2 regions of the Ancylobacter polymorphus genome follow, and region 2 is predicted to be linked to the other one. Evidence: predicted binding sites of a transcription regulator. Region 2 holds the regulator's gene; the other holds the start of a gene.
What was found. Region 2 encodes PhoB, which activates phosphate uptake and scavenging genes when phosphate is short. Its sites were predicted from a motif close to TGTCATNNANCTGTCAT; they were not measured.

Region 1 (7,397 bases), 1.0 Mb from region 2:
ACCTGCGATATCAAGGACCCGAACCGCAACATCACCTGGGTGGCGCCGGAAGGCGGTGGCGGGCCGAACTATCCCAATATGTGAGGAACGACCATGCGGAGCCGTGTTCTCGCCGCCCTGGCGATCGGGGCCAGCCTGTTGATGGGGGCCGGCCTGCCGGCGCGGGCGCAGGAGAAGCCCGACTACGCGCCCTACCGCGAAGGGCTGTTCCTGCGTTACCTCAACGCCGAGCCGGGCGAGATCGACGGTGTGCCGCGCATCGGCCTCTCCTTCGGCGGGCGGCCGCTGCGGGCGGTGATCGATTCCGGCTCCACCGGCATCGTGGTGGCGGCCGAATTCGTGCCCGGCTTCGAGACCATGCCCTCGCTGGGGCCGGCCAAGCTCACCTATTCCAGCTCCGGCCGGGTGATGCTGGGCCAGTGGGTGGTGATGCCGGTCACGCTTTCCGGCCGCGAGGGGGCGAGCGTCACCACCGATCCGCTACCGGTGCTCGTCGTCACCGAGGTGCAGTGCCTCGACTATGCCCGGGTCTGCCAGCCCACCACCTCGCCGCGCAACATCGCCATGGTCGGCGTCGGCTTCGCGCGCGAGGGCGACAGCCAGAGTCAGAGCACGCCGGACAAGAACCCGCTGCTGCATGTGACCGGGGCTGAGCGGCGGCAGGGCTATATTCTCTCGCCCGAGGGCGTGCATGTGGGGCTCACCGCCGCCAATACGCGCGGCGCCTTCCGCTATGTGAAGCTCGCCCGCCGGCCCGATGGCACGGACTGGGCGCCGCTGCCCGCCTGCATCTCGCTGAACGGCACCACGCCGCCGGCCTGCGGCACGGTGCTGGTCGATACCGGCGTCTCGGTGATGTACATGACCGTGCCGGAAGCGCAGGCGCAGGGCGCGCAAGGCACGCTGCCCCCGGGCACGCAGGTCGCCATCAGCATCGGCACGGAAGAGAGCGCCTTCCCGCTCTACAGCTTCAGCGCTGGCGATGGCGGGCCGGTGACGCCGAGCGCCATCCATCTGCGGGTGGCGGCGGACCGCACCTTCGTCAACACCAGCTACCACCTCCTGAACGGCTTCGACGTGCTGTTCGACGGCGAGGGCGGCTATGTCGGGTTCCGGCCGCGCTGAGGCGCGGCCTTTGTTGGCTTTTCCCGCGCTGAGGCGCGGCCTTGGTTCGCTCTTGCCGCGCGCAGGCGCGGCCTGCTTCAAAACAGGCTGAACAGGAACACGGCGAGCAGGATGGCGGCGGCCCAGAGGTCGGTCACCATGGCGACGTTCTCGTGCATGGTGCGGTGCGGGCGCATCAGGTGATTGATGCCGGCGAGGCCGAGGAACAGCCCGCCGATGAAGGCCACCGGCAGCGCCCAGATCGAGAACAGGATCGACAGCAGACCGGCGAGACCGAGCGAGACATTGGCGAAGCCGAGTTCCTGCACCACCACATGCGCGGCCGGCGCGTCGACGCCGAGAATGCCCTTGAGGGTGAAGCCGGGCTTGAGAATCTGCGACAGGCCCGCCAGCAGCAGCCGCACGCCCACCGCCCAGAAGGCGAACCATTTGGTGGCGATGACGATGAAGGCGCCGAGCCCGGTGATGTTGGGGTACTCGGCCGCGATGCTCATCAGCGGCGCCACAACCATCGTCACCGCGACCAACACGTAATACATGCGCCCATTCCCCCGTGCGGCGGAAGAGCCTTCTCCCGCATCCCCGTTCCCCGGCGGCAGTTGGAGCCGGGGAACGGGGCGCTGTCAATCGCGGGCGGCGTTCACGGCGTGCCGAGCGGCAGCACCGCGCCGGCGCGCGTGACGGCGGGCGGATTCCAGCGCCCGGTCAGCGCGTCGGTGCGCGGGGCGTAGAGGCGCATGGTGAGGTTGAACGGGCCCTTCGGCGCCGGCAGCCAGTTCGATTCGCGGTCCGCACCGGGGCTGTCGGGCTGGATGTAGAGCACCAGCGTGCCATCCGGCTCGGTCTTCAGCGGCATCCAGCTCGACAGGGCGAAACGGTCGAGCGGGTTGGCGACCTGATAGCCGGCCGCGTCATAGAGCGTGACCGACCAGAACGCATCCGCCGGCGGCTGCTGGCCGGGCGGGAAGCGCAGCGTGTAGCGGTGCGTTCCGTCGAGCGGGTGCCCGCCGGCATCGACGAAGTTGAGGGGATAGATGGCGTCTTCCGGCAGATTCGCGCCGAGGCCCTGCTGCGCGACGATGGCGCGCTTGAGGTAGTAATTGCCATACACGCCCATCGTGTCGACATTCATGCTCCAGCCGTTCACCACATCGGCGAGCGTCGGCACTTTCCACGCCATCAGTTCCTGCGCGCGGGCAGGGGCGGCGTCGATGGCGGCCTTCACCGAAGGCGACTGCGCACTCGCGTCGAAGGACGCGCCGGGCACGAGGCCGAGACGCCTCATCTGGGCGACGATCGGCTCATCGGTGAGGTGCGGCGGGTGCAGCTTCAAGAGTTCGGCCGCCTTGGCGAAGAAGACGGGGCCGCTCATGCCGTCCACCTGCAGCTTCGGCGGGGTCTTCACATCGATGGCGGGGTCGATCTTCTGCACCGGCGGCGGCTCCGGCGCGCGGCCCCAGGCGGCGAGCGGGGTGACGCGAAAGCCGGCCTGCACCTTGTGAACGGCGGCGTAGTCGGCCGGCCCGTCGGTCTTGGTGCGGCCGATGATCCAGACAATGGGCGTCGGCGCGGCGATGCGGGTGAGGCCGGCGGGCACGTTGCCGGTCCAGCCGGGCGGGGTGACGAGATAATCGGCCGCCGCCGTGCCGGTGGTGCGCCAGCCCGGCGAGGCAAACACGTCGGTCCACATGTCCAGCATCGGCAGCAGGTAATAGCGGCCCTGCGTGTCGGGGGCGGAGATCACCAGCGGCCCGGCGGAGAGGTCGAGCCAGGCGGAGGAATAGAGCGTGTCGAAATTCGGCCGCACCACCGTCTTCATCTCGGCGGTGGGAAAGCCCGGCACATTGACGAACACGTTCATCGGCCCGCCGAGGCCGGAGGACGGCGGCAGGTTGATGAGCTGCTGGCGCGTCACTTCCATGGTGACGAGGGGATAGAGATAGATATAGGCGTCGCGCGCTATCGTCGCTTCATCCGGGCCCTCGCTGGCGCGGGCCGGGGTGCCGGCCGCCAGAGCCACCGCCATCAGGGCGGCGGCGAGCCTTCCAATCGCTTTCATGCCTTCCTCCTCGCAGCGCCTTGCCGGCGCTTGGCGGCCTCATTGTACCGCAGAGGCTGCCCCTCGTTTTGAGGCGGCGCAAGGCCCTGCCGCAACGGGATGGGGGCTGTCATGAAACTGTAACCCCGGCTTCATCCACCCGTCACCGGGGGCGACTACCCCAAGCCGGTCTTCAACAGGCCGGCGGAGCTCCGATGGCGGCAGCCCTTCAACTCGACCGAGTGAGCAAGACCTACGGGCAGATGCGTGCGGTGGAGAATGTCTCGCTCACCATTCAGCCCGGCGAGCGCGTCGCCCTCATCGGCGCCTCGGGCTCCGGTAAGTCGACGCTGATCCGTCTCGCGTCCGGCCTCATCCTGGCCGACCGCAACGGCGCCGGTTCCGGTGCCGTGCACTCCTTCGGCGTCAAGGTGCAGGAAGGCGGCAAGCTCAGCAGCGAGGTGCGCAGCGCCCGCCGTCATATCGGCCTCGTCTTCCAGCAATTCGCGCTGTCCGGCCGGCTTTCCGTGCTGACCAATGTTCTGGTCGGCGCGCTCGGGCGGATGAGCGCGCTGCGCGGCACGCTCGGCCTGTTCAATGCCGATGAGCGCCGCACCGCCTATGCCGCGCTCGCCGAGGTTGGCATCGCCCAGCACGCCGCCAAGCGGGCCCGCGAGCTTTCCGGCGGCCAGCAGCAGCGCGTCGCCATCGCCCGCGCGCTGGTGCAGGGCGCCAGGCTGGTGCTCGCCGACGAGCCCATCGCCTCGCTCGACCCCAAGAGCGCCAAGCGGGTGATGGACACGCTGGTGACCATGAGCCGCGACCACGGCATCGCGCTGGTCGTCTCGCTGCATCAGGTGGATTACGCCACCGCCTATTTCGACCGCGTCGTGGCGATGAACGCCGGCAAGGTCGTGTTCGATGGGCCCGCCTCGCAGATCAACGCGGCCTTTTTGACCGAGCTCTACGGCGCCAGCGCCGAGGAGCTGATCCTGCCCAGCCAGTTCGTGGTGCCGGCGCCCGCCGACGCCGCCCCCCAAACCCAGACCGTTTCCTGACAGGAGCACCCCCCATGAAACGTCTCATCGCCGCCGGCCTCGCGCTGGCCGCTCTCGCGAGCACCCCGGTTCGCGCCGAAGAGATCAAGGAGCTGAACTTCGGCTTCATCTCCACCGAGTCCTCGGCCAACCTTGCCAAGAGCTTCGAGCCCCTGCTCAAGGACATGGAAAAGGCCATCGGCATTCCGGTGAAGCCCTTCTTCGTCGGTGACTATGCCGGCGTGATCGAGGGCATGCGCTTCAAGAAGGTGGATATCGGCTGGTTCGGCAACAAGTCGGCGATGGAAGCGGTGGACCGCGCCAATGGCGAAGTGTTCGTCAAGACCGCCAAGCCGGACGGTTCCTCGGGCTACTACTCGCTGATCGTCACCAATGTCGACCGCAACGACATCAACGATCTGAAGGACGTGATCGACTGCTCGAAGGGCTTCAACTTCGGCAATGGCGACCCGAACTCCACCTCGGGCTTCCTGGTCCCCAGCTACTACGTCTTCGCGCTCAACAATATCGACCCGAACAAGTGCTACAAGCGCGTCGTCGCCTCGAACCATGAGGGCAACCTGCTGGCGGTCGCCAACAAGCAGGTCGACTTCGCCACCAACAACACCGAAAACGTCTCGCGCCTGCAGCAGACCCGCCCGGCCGAAGCCGCCAAGATCAAGGAAATCTGGCGCTCGCCGCTGATCGCCGGCGACCCGATCGTGTGGCGCAAGGACCTGCCGGCCGATCTCAAGGCGAAGATCTACTACTTCTTCATGAGCTATGGCCGCCTCGGCACCGACGAGGAAGTCGCCCACGCCCGCGAAGTCCTCGCCAAGACCTCCGACGGCTGGGGCCCGTTCCTCGCCTCCTCCGACGCCCAGCTGCTGCCGATCCGCCAGCTTGAGCTGTTCAAGGCCAAGGTGAAGCTGCAGAACGACGACAAGCTCTCGGCCGACGAGAAGGCGAAGAAGATCAGCGAGATCGACGCCAAGCTCGCCGCGCTGGTGGAAGAGCAGAAGAAGTTCCCCGCCATGTGAGACGTGCGGGGCCGCTCGTCCGGTCCCGCCTTCTTGCCACGCATGCACGTATCCCGGACGGCCGAAAGGCCGATCCGGGATCGCTGTGACAGAGCCCGCCGATAATGCAGGCCGCACGACGTTCACGGGGATAGCCAATGTTTGCCGCCGCCGACGCCGCCCACCGCACCGCCACGCGCACCATGCCCGCCCCGCCGGTGACCCCGCTGGCCACCCGCCTGTTCCGTCTCGCGGTCGCGGCGCTCACCATCGTGGTGCTGGTCGCCGCCTGGTATGAGGCGGAGATGAACCCGGCGCAGCTCGTCCGCGACGCCGGCAACATGGCGACGCTCGGCGCCGACTTCCTGCGCCCCGATTTCACCGACTGGGATGTCTACGCCAACGCCATGCTGGAAACGCTGGCGATCGCCATCTGGGGCACGCTGCTCGCCGTCATCGCCGGCATTCCGCTCGGCATTCTCTCGGCGGAGAATGTCGCCCCGCACTGGCTGGCCTTCGTCATCCGCCGGCTGATGGACGCCTGCCGCGCCATCAACGAACTCGTCTTCGCGCTGATCTTCATCGCCGCCGTCGGCCTCGGCCCCTTCGCCGGCGTGCTGGCGCTGTTCATCCACACCACGGGCGTCGTCGCCAAGCTGTTCTCCGAGGCGGTGGAGGCCATCGACCCCGCGCCGGTGGAGGGCATTCGCGGCACGGGCGGCACCTGGCTGCAGGAGATCATCTATGGCGTGCTGCCGCAGGTGCTGCCGCTGTGGATTTCCTATGCGCTGTACCGCTTCGAATCCAATGTCCGCTCCGCCACCGTGCTCGGCATTGTCGGCGGCGGCGGCATCGGCATGACCTTCAACGAGACCATGCGCGGCTTTCTCTATTCGCAGGCCTCGGCGATCCTGATCATCGTCATCATCACCGTGACGGTGCTCGACATGGTGAGCCAGCGCATCCGCAAGAAATTCATCTGACCCCGCGCCTCCCGGTACTGGCACCCATCAGAAGCGCGGGCGCCCGGCGTCCGCGCTTTTGCCGTTTCGCACGCGAGAGTGCGATCCGATCAGACTGAATCGATCTGCTCGGTAAATCGCCCTCTAACTCCAAGATAGAGCACGCGTTATCCGATCAGCTTGCGATGCAAGCTGATCGGCGCGTGCTCTAGGGGCGGCGGTACCCCTGCATGGTGCGCAAGCTCTCCAATCGGTAATGTGGCGGACACGGTCCCGCCAGCTTCGCCCGGCGTAGATGAGCGGATCGCGACCTCTGCCCGGAGTAGCCCCCTTGCACGCCCTTCGTTCCCTGCTCGCCGATGTCTGGCGGCTGTCCATTCCCTATTTCCGCGGTGAGGATCGCTGGCGCGGCGGCGCGCTGCTGGCGGCGATCATCGCGCTGGAGGTCGGCTGGGTCTATGTGATCGTGCTGATCAACGAGTGGAACGCGGTGTTCTACAACGCGATCCAGGAAAAAAACTACCCCGCCTTCGTCCACCAGCTCTGGATCTTCGCGCTCTATGCGGCGGTGGCCATCGCGGTGGCGGTGTACCAGATCTATCTGCGCCAGTGGCTGCAAATACGCTGGCGTACCTGGATGACGGAGAAATACCTCACCGCCTGGCTGGCGGACGAGACCCATTACCGCATGCGGCTGAAGGGCGACGAGGCGGACAACCCCGACCAGCGTATCGCCGAAGACATCAGCTCCTATGTCACCCAGACGCTCAGCCTGTTCCTCGGCGTGCTGAACGCGGTGATGACGCTCGCCTCCTTCGCCGTCATCCTGTGGGGGCTGTCGGGCGATTTCAGCTTCAACCTGTTCGGCACCGACTGGAGAATCCCCGGCTATCTCGTCTGGGCCGCCTTTGCCTATGCGGCGCTCGGCACCTATCTCACCCATCTCATCGGCCGGGTGCTGATCAAGCTGAACTACGACCAGCAGCGTTTCGAGGCGAATTACCGTGTCGATCTGGTGCGGGTGCGCGAGAATGGCGAGCAGATCGCGCTGATGCAGGGCGGCCCGGTGGAGCGCACCCGCCTGCTCTCGCGCTTCGGCCATGTCGTGCACAATTATTGGGGCATCATGATCGCGCAGAAGCGGCTGACCTGGTTCACGGCCGGCTATGGCCAACTCTCGGTCATCTTCCCCTTCATCGTCGTCGCCCCGGCCTAT
Region 2 (7,397 bases):
CCATCGCCGACATCTACCAGGGCAAGATCACCAAGTGGAACGACCCGAAGATCGCCGCCCTGAACAAGGGTGCGAAGCTTCCCGACATCGCCATCGTGCCGGTCTACCGCTCCGACTCCTCGGGCACCTCCTTCGTGTTCACCTCCTACCTCGCCGCCACCAATGCCGACTGGAAGTCCAACGTCGGCGCGGCGACCTCGGTCCAGTGGCCGGTCGGCGCGGGCGCCAAGGGCAATGAAGGCGTTGCCGGCACCGTGAAGAACACCAAGGGCGCCATCGGCTACGTCGAGTTCATCTACGCCGCCGCCAACAAGCTCGCCACCACCGACCTCGTCAACAAGGCCGGCAAGGTCGTGAAGCCCGAGACCAAGGCGTTCATGGAAGCCGCCGCCGCCGCCGACTGGAAGGGCGCGAAGAACTTCGCCGCCTCGATGATCGACACCGCTGGCGAAGGCGCCTGGCCGATCACCTCCGCCACCTACATCCTGCTGCCGAAGAACCCGACCAATGCCGCGCAGTCGGCGGAAGTCATCAAGTTCTTCGACTGGGCCTATGGTGCGGAAGGCGACGCCATCGCCGAGAAGCTCCACTACATCCCGCTCCCGGACGCCGTTGTCACCGACATCAAGAAGGCCTGGGCGAGCGACGTGAAGGCCGACGGCAAGGCCGTCTGGACCAACTGATCCTGAACCGCACCTCGAAGAGGCGGCCCCTGGCCGCCTCTTCTCGTCTGCTCCGGCGAGCAGTACTCTGCCGCGTCGATACCTGTTCCGTCCCAGTAGTACGCCGCCCCTCCGGCCGATCGCGGCTCAGGGTGACAAGGCGCTCCAAGGATCATACGACATGGATGCCACTCTCAGCGGAAGGCAGGCGGAGGCCGGCCTGATCGCGGCGCACAAGCCGACGGGACGCGTAAGCGACCCGATTTTCGTCGGCATTCTCTGGGCCAGCGGCATTCTCGTGCTGCTGCTGCTCGGCCTCATCATCGCCATGCTGTTCAAGGGCGGCCTGCCGGCCCTGCAGGAATTCGGCATCTCCTTCCTGTGGTCCACCAAGTGGAACCCGGTGACCGAGGTGTTCGGCGCCGGCGTGATGGTGTTCGGCACCGTCTTCAGCGCCGTCATCGCGGTGATCATCGCCCTGCCGCTGTCCTTCGGCATCGCCTTCTTCCTGACCGAGATCGCCCCCGGCCCGCTGCGCCGGCCGATCGGCGTCGCGATCCAGCTGCTCGCCGCGATCCCGTCGATCATCTACGGCATGTGGGGCTTCTTCGTCATCGTGCCGCTGATGGCCGCCTATGTTCAGCCGCCGCTGATCGAATGGCTGGGCCCGCTGCCGGTGATCGGCGCGCTGTTCCAGGGCCCGCCGCTCGGCGCGGGCATGCTCACCGCCGGCCTGATCATGGCGATCATGATCCTGCCCTTCATCACCGCCATGTTCGTCGAGGTGCTGGAATCGGTGCCGCCGATGATCAAGGAATCCGCCTATGGCGTCGGCGCCACCACCTATGAGGTCTACCGCAACGTCTCGGTGCCCTATGGCCGCACCGCCATGGTCGGCGCCGTCATGCTCGGCCTTGGCCGCGCGCTGGGCGAGACCATGGCCGTGACCTTCGTCATCGGCAACGCCACGCGCATGTCGGCCTCGCTCTTCGCCCCCGGCGCCACCATCGCCTCCACCATCGCCAACGAGTTTCCGGAAGCCTCCACCGGCTCGCTGAAACTCCAGTCGCTGCTGGAACTGGGCTTCATCCTGTTCGTGATTTCGTTCATCGTGCTCGCGCTTTCGCGCCTGCTCGTCCGTTCCCGGCTCAAGGGCTGAGGGAGAGACACACATGGCATCCCTCGCCCGCCGCCGCGCCACCGACTACACGGTCAAGGTCATCAGCACCGGCTTCGCCGTGCTCTCGCTCATCCTGCTCGCCTGGATCCTGTGGACCCTGGTGATCCGCGGCCTGCCCGCGCTCGGCCCGCACGTCTTCACCAAGATCACCGCGCCTCCCGGCGCCGGCGGCGGCCTGCTCAACGCCATTGTCGGCTCGCTGATCCAGATCGGCGTCGCGCTCCTCATCGGCACGCCCATCGGCCTGATGTGCGGCACCTTCCTCGCCGAGAACGGCCGTGGAACCCAGATCGCCAACGCCGTGCGCTTCGTCAATGACGTGCTGCTCTCGGCGCCGTCGATCCTGATCGGCCTGTTCGTGTACCAGTTGCTGGTGGTGCCGTTCGGCGGCTTCTCCGGTTGGGCGGGGGCTATCGCGTTGGCGATCATCATCATTCCGGTCGTGGTCCGCACCACGGAGGACATGCTGAACCTGGTGCCGATCGGCCTGCGCGAAGCCGCCTTCGCGCTCGGCGCGCCGCAGTGGAAGGTGGTCACCTTCGTCACCTGGCGCGCCGCGCGCGCCGGCATCGTCACCGGCATCCTGCTCGCCGTTGCCCGCGCCGCCGGCGAGACCGCGCCGCTGCTGTTCACCTCGCTCGGCAATAATGGCTGGTCGATCAGCCTGAACGCGCCGATGGCCAGCCTGCCGATCGCCATCTATCAATACGCCGCCAGCCCGTTCGAGGACTGGGTCGCGCTGGCCTGGGCGGGCGCCCTGCTCATCACCGTCGGGGTTCTGACCCTGAACATCCTTTCCCGCCTCGTCCTGGCGAAGATGAAGTGAGACGGACCATGAATTTCGCACCCGAAACGTCGATCGACATCGCCTCCGCCGTCAACCGCGCCACCGCGCCGTCGGCCGAAGCCAAGATCAAGGTCGAGAAGCTGAACTTCTTCTACGGCGACAACCATGCGCTGAAGAACATCAATTTCGAAATCCCGGAAAAGCGCGTCACCGCGATGATCGGGCCTTCCGGCTGCGGCAAGTCCACGCTGCTGCGCATCTTCAACCGCATGTATCAGCTCTATCCCGGCCAGCGCGCGGAAGGGAAGATCCTGTTCGACGGCGCCGACCTGCTGAGCAAGGACCTCGATTCCACCGTCGTGCGCTCGCGCATCGGCATGGTGTTCCAGAAGCCGACGCCGTTCCCGATGTCGATCTATGACAACATCGCCTTCGGCGTGAAGCTGCATGAGCGCCTGTCGAAGGCGCAGATGGACGAGCGCGTCGAATGGTGCCTGCGCAAGGCGGCGATCTGGGAAGAGACCAAGGACCGCCTGCACACCTCGGCGCTCGGCATGTCGGGCGGCCAGCAGCAGCGCCTGTGCATCGCCCGCACCATCGCCGTGCGGCCGGAAGTGATCCTGCTCGACGAGCCCACCTCGGCGCTCGACCCGATCTCGACCTCGAAGATCGAGGACCTGATCGACGAGCTGAAGCAGGAATTCACCATCGTCATCGTGACGCACAACATGCAGCAGGCGGCGCGCTGCGCCGACATCACCTCCTTCTTCTATCTCGGCGAGCTCATCGAGGTCGCCGCTTCGAACGAGATCTTCACCAACCCGCGCGAAGCCCGCACCCGCGACTACATCACCGGCCGCTTCGGCTGAGCCCGCGACGAGAGAGGCCTGCCCCATGACCGAACATATCGTCTCGTCATTCGACACCGACCTGAAGGAACTCGGCCGCCGCGTGGTCGAAATGGGCGGACAGTCGGAGCGTCTGGTCGCCGATTCCGTGCAGGCGCTGGTCAAGCGCGACACCGAGCTGGCGCAGAAGGTGATCGTGCTCGACGGGCCGGTCGACCTCTTGCAGCGGGAGATCGAGGAAAAGGCGGTGCTCATCATCGCCCGTCGCCAGCCGCTCGCCGGCGATCTGCGCGAAATCGTCGCCGCCATGCGCATCGCCAACGACCTGGAGCGCATCGGCGACCTCGCCAAGAACACCGCCAAGCGCGTGCTCGCCCTCACCGGCGAATTCCACCCGCAGAAGCTGGTGCGCGGCGTGGAGCACATGTCCACCATCGTGCTCGAACAGCTGAAAGTGGTGCTCGACGCCTATGCCACGCGCGACGAGACGCGGGCGCTGGAAGTCTGGCAGCGCGATGGCGAGGTCGATGTGCTCTACACCTCGCTGTTCCGCGAGCTCCTCACCTATATGATGGAGGACCCGCGCAACATCTCGCTGTGCACGCATCTGCTGTTCTGCGCCAAGAACATCGAGCGTATCGGCGACCACGCGACGAACATCGCGGAAACCATCCATTATCTTGTCACCGGCCAGCTGCTCACCGAGGAGCGGCCGAAGCAGGATACCAGCAGCCTGACCAGCGTCGCGTTCCCGGCCTGACGCCGGCGACCCGCGAACGCTCGGGGACGACATCATGCCCACCAACATACTGATCGTGGAGGATGAGGAGCCCCTCACCCTCCTGCTCCGCTACAATCTCGAATCCGAAGGCTATTCGGTCGATAATGTCGGGCGGGGCGACGAGGCGGAGACAAGGCTGCGCGAAAGCGTGCCGGATCTCCTGATCCTCGACTGGATGCTGCCCGGTCTCTCCGGCATTGAGCTGTGCCGGCGCCTGCGCGCCCGGCCGGAAACCGAGCGCATGCCGATCCTCATGCTCACCGCCCGAGGCGAAGAGACCGAGCGCGTGCGCGGCCTCGCCACCGGCGCGGACGACTATGTGGTGAAGCCGTTTTCGGTGCCGGAGCTGGTGGCGCGGGTGCGCGCGCTGCTGCGCCGGGCCAAGCCCGAGCACATCTCCACCCTGTTGCGCGCCGGCGACATCGAGCTCGACCGCGAGACCAAGCGCGTTCACCGCGCCGGGCGCGAGCTGCATCTCGGCCCCACCGAGTTCCGGCTGCTGGAATTCCTCATGCAGTCGCCGGGCCGCGTCTATTCGCGCGAGCAGCTGCTCGACGGCGTGTGGGGGCAGGATGTCTATATCGACGAGCGCACGGTCGATGTGCATGTCGGCCGCCTGCGCAAGGCGCTGAACCGCCCGCGCCAGCCCGACCCGATCCGCACCGTCCGCGGCTCCGGCTATTCCTTCAACGAGATGTTCGCCCGCGCGCACTGAGCGCGCGCGCGAACGGCCCCGTTGACGCCGCCCCTCCTTGGCGCGGGCAGCGCGTCAACCCGCCGCTGGGGCGGGCGTCCGGTAGCGACTCTCGATCTCCAGCAGCCGCTGCTTGCGCCACAGCCCACCGCCATAGCCGGTGAGGGCGCCGTCGGTGCCGATGACGCGGTGGCAGGGAATGATCAGCGCCAGCTGGTTGGCGCCATTGGCCCGCGCCACGGCGCGGATCGCCGTCGGCGCGCCGATGCGGCGGGCGATGTCGGCATAGCTCGCCGTCGCCCCGGCCGGTATGCGCCGCAGCTCCGCCCAGACGGCGCGGGTGAAGGCGCTGCCGTCGAGCGCGACAGGCGTGGTGAATTCCGCCGAGCGGCCGGCGAAATAGGCGGTGAGTTCGCGGCGGATGCTCTCCGTCGGCGCATAGCTGCCGATCCCCAGCTCCCCCTTCACCCCCTTGCGCAGCCGGGCGATCTCCGCCGGCAGGCCGCGCCGCTCGACGAATTCGAGCAGATGCAGATGGGTGGTGCTGGAAATCGCGATCATGTCGCCGAGGGGCGTGCCGATCCAGTCGGCGAGCAGCCGCCCCTCGCCAGCGATCTCGCCCGGCGCGCAGCCGATTAGCCGGGCGAAGGCAGCACGGAAGGCGCTGGCTGACTGGAAGCCGGCCTCCTGCTGCGCGGCGATCACCGACCCGCCAAGCGCCAGCGTCTCGAAGCCCTCGCGCAGCCGCCGGTGGCGCGCCATGTCGAGGAACGTCATGCCGAAATGCCGCTTGAAGGCGCGGCGGACGGTGGAGAGGTCATAGCCGAGGCGCGTAATGTCCTCCTCGCCGAAGCGATAGGCCGGGCGCGCGTCCAGCGCGGCGAGCAGAGCGGCGATCATCGGATCGGCTTGCGCGGCCGGCTGCAGCGGATGGCAGCGCTTGCAGGGACGGAAGCCGGCTTCGATGCAGGCGCCGATGGTCGGGCGAAAGCTGCAATTTTCGATCAGCGGCTTGCGCGCCGGACAGGTGAGCCGGCAAAATATGCCCGTAGTGGCGACGCAGACATAGGCGCGCCCTTCATAGCGCGCGTCACGCGCGAGCAGCGCCTCATACAGCGTCGCCGCATCCGGCAAGGTGAGGTCGAACAGATCGTGGGTCGCATCGGTCAGCATGGGCCGACGCTAGCATCGCGCCGCCTCCCGCGCCGCCGGAAATCGGGCGTTTATTCGTCGCCCGTCCCGCTGCCGCCCTCCGGCCGGTTATGGCCCTTTTTCGGCCAGTTGTGCGAGAGCACGAAGTCGGAAATGCGCGGGGCGATTTCGGCGCGGAAGCGCGAGCCGTTGAACACGCCGTAATGGCCGACGGTCGGCTGGAGGTAATGCGCCTTCATATCGTCCGGCAGGCCGGAACATAGCGTCTGCGCCGCGCGGGTCTGGCCGATGCCGGAAATGTCGTCATTCTCTCCCTCGACGGTGAGCAGGGCGACATTGCGGATCTTCGACGGGTCGACCCGGGCGCCGCGATGGGTCATCCGCCCGCGCGGCAGCGCGTGGTCGATGAACACGGTCTGCAGCGTCTGCAGGTAATATTCCGCCGGCAGGTCCATGACCGAGAGATACTCGTCATAGAATTCGCGGTGCTTGGCGGCGGAATCGCCGTCGCCCTTGACGAGATGGCCGAACATGTCGGCATGCGCCTTCAGATGGCGCTCCAGATTCATCGCCATGAAGCCGTGCAATTGCAGGAAGCCGGGATAGACCTGCCGCATCACCCCGGCATTGGGCCAGGGCACGGTGGTGATGACATTGCGCTGGAACCAGTCAATGCCGCGCTCCTCGGCGAAATGGTTCACCGCCGTCGGGCTCTCGCGCGTGTCGATCGGCCCGCCCATCAGCACCATGGAGGCGGGCACATCAGGGTCGCCCAGCTCTTCCATCCGCGCGACGGCGGCGAGCACCGGCACCGCCGGCTGGCAGACGGCGAGCGCATGCACCCCGCCGCCGAGATGGTGGAAGATGTCGATGACATAGTCGATATAGTCGTCGAGGCTGAACGGCCCCTCCGACACCGGCACGTTGCGCGCATCGACCCAGTCGGTGATGTAGACATCGTGATTGGTCAGCAGCGTCTGCACCGTGCCGCGCAGCAGCGTCGCGTAATGGCCGGACAGCGGCGCGACGATCACCATGCGCGGCTGCGGCCGGCGCGGCTTGTGCGCGAAGTCGCGGCGGAAATGCAGCAGCTTGCAGAAGGGCCGCTCCCACACCGTCTCGATGGTGACGGGAACGCTGACGCCGCCAACATTGACCTCGTCAATGCCCCATTCCGGTTTGCCATAGCGCCGCGTCGTGCGCTCGAACATTTCCAGCGAGGCCGACATGGTCTTGCCGAAGCCGGTATGGCTGAGCGGGTTGGCCGGGTTGCGGTAGAACAGCCGCCCCGCG

Region 1: the regulator PhoB is predicted to act here: its motif matches at 3,292-3,308, upstream of phnC (phosphonate ABC transporter ATP-binding protein).

What each region holds. Positions count from the first base shown of each region.
Region 1 is NZ_CP083239.1:4,346,544-4,353,940, reverse strand. Features, by position in the region: gene K9D25_RS20855 (electron transfer flavoprotein-ubiquinone oxidoreductase) at 1-84, shown strand, start outside; gene K9D25_RS20850 (hypothetical protein) at 94-1,125, shown strand; gene K9D25_RS20845 (hypothetical protein) at 1,203-1,664, opposite strand; gene K9D25_RS20840 (DUF1254 domain-containing protein) at 1,766-3,184, opposite strand; gene phnC (phosphonate ABC transporter ATP-binding protein) at 3,379-4,221, shown strand; gene phnD (phosphonate ABC transporter substrate-binding protein) at 4,236-5,240, shown strand; gene phnE (phosphonate ABC transporter, permease protein PhnE) at 5,378-6,202, shown strand; gene K9D25_RS20820 (ABC transporter ATP-binding protein/permease) at 6,513-7,397, shown strand, end outside.
Region 2 is NZ_CP083239.1:991,819-999,215, reverse strand. Features, by position in the region: gene pstS (phosphate ABC transporter substrate-binding protein PstS) at 1-683, shown strand, start outside; gene pstC (phosphate ABC transporter permease subunit PstC) at 844-1,821, shown strand; gene pstA (phosphate ABC transporter permease PstA) at 1,835-2,668, shown strand; gene pstB (phosphate ABC transporter ATP-binding protein PstB) at 2,677-3,498, shown strand; gene phoU (phosphate signaling complex protein PhoU) at 3,524-4,237, shown strand; gene phoB (phosphate regulon transcriptional regulator PhoB) at 4,272-4,973, shown strand; gene K9D25_RS04630 (bifunctional transcriptional activator/DNA repair enzyme AdaA) at 5,028-6,125, opposite strand; gene K9D25_RS04625 (polyhydroxyalkanoate depolymerase) at 6,176-7,397, opposite strand, start outside.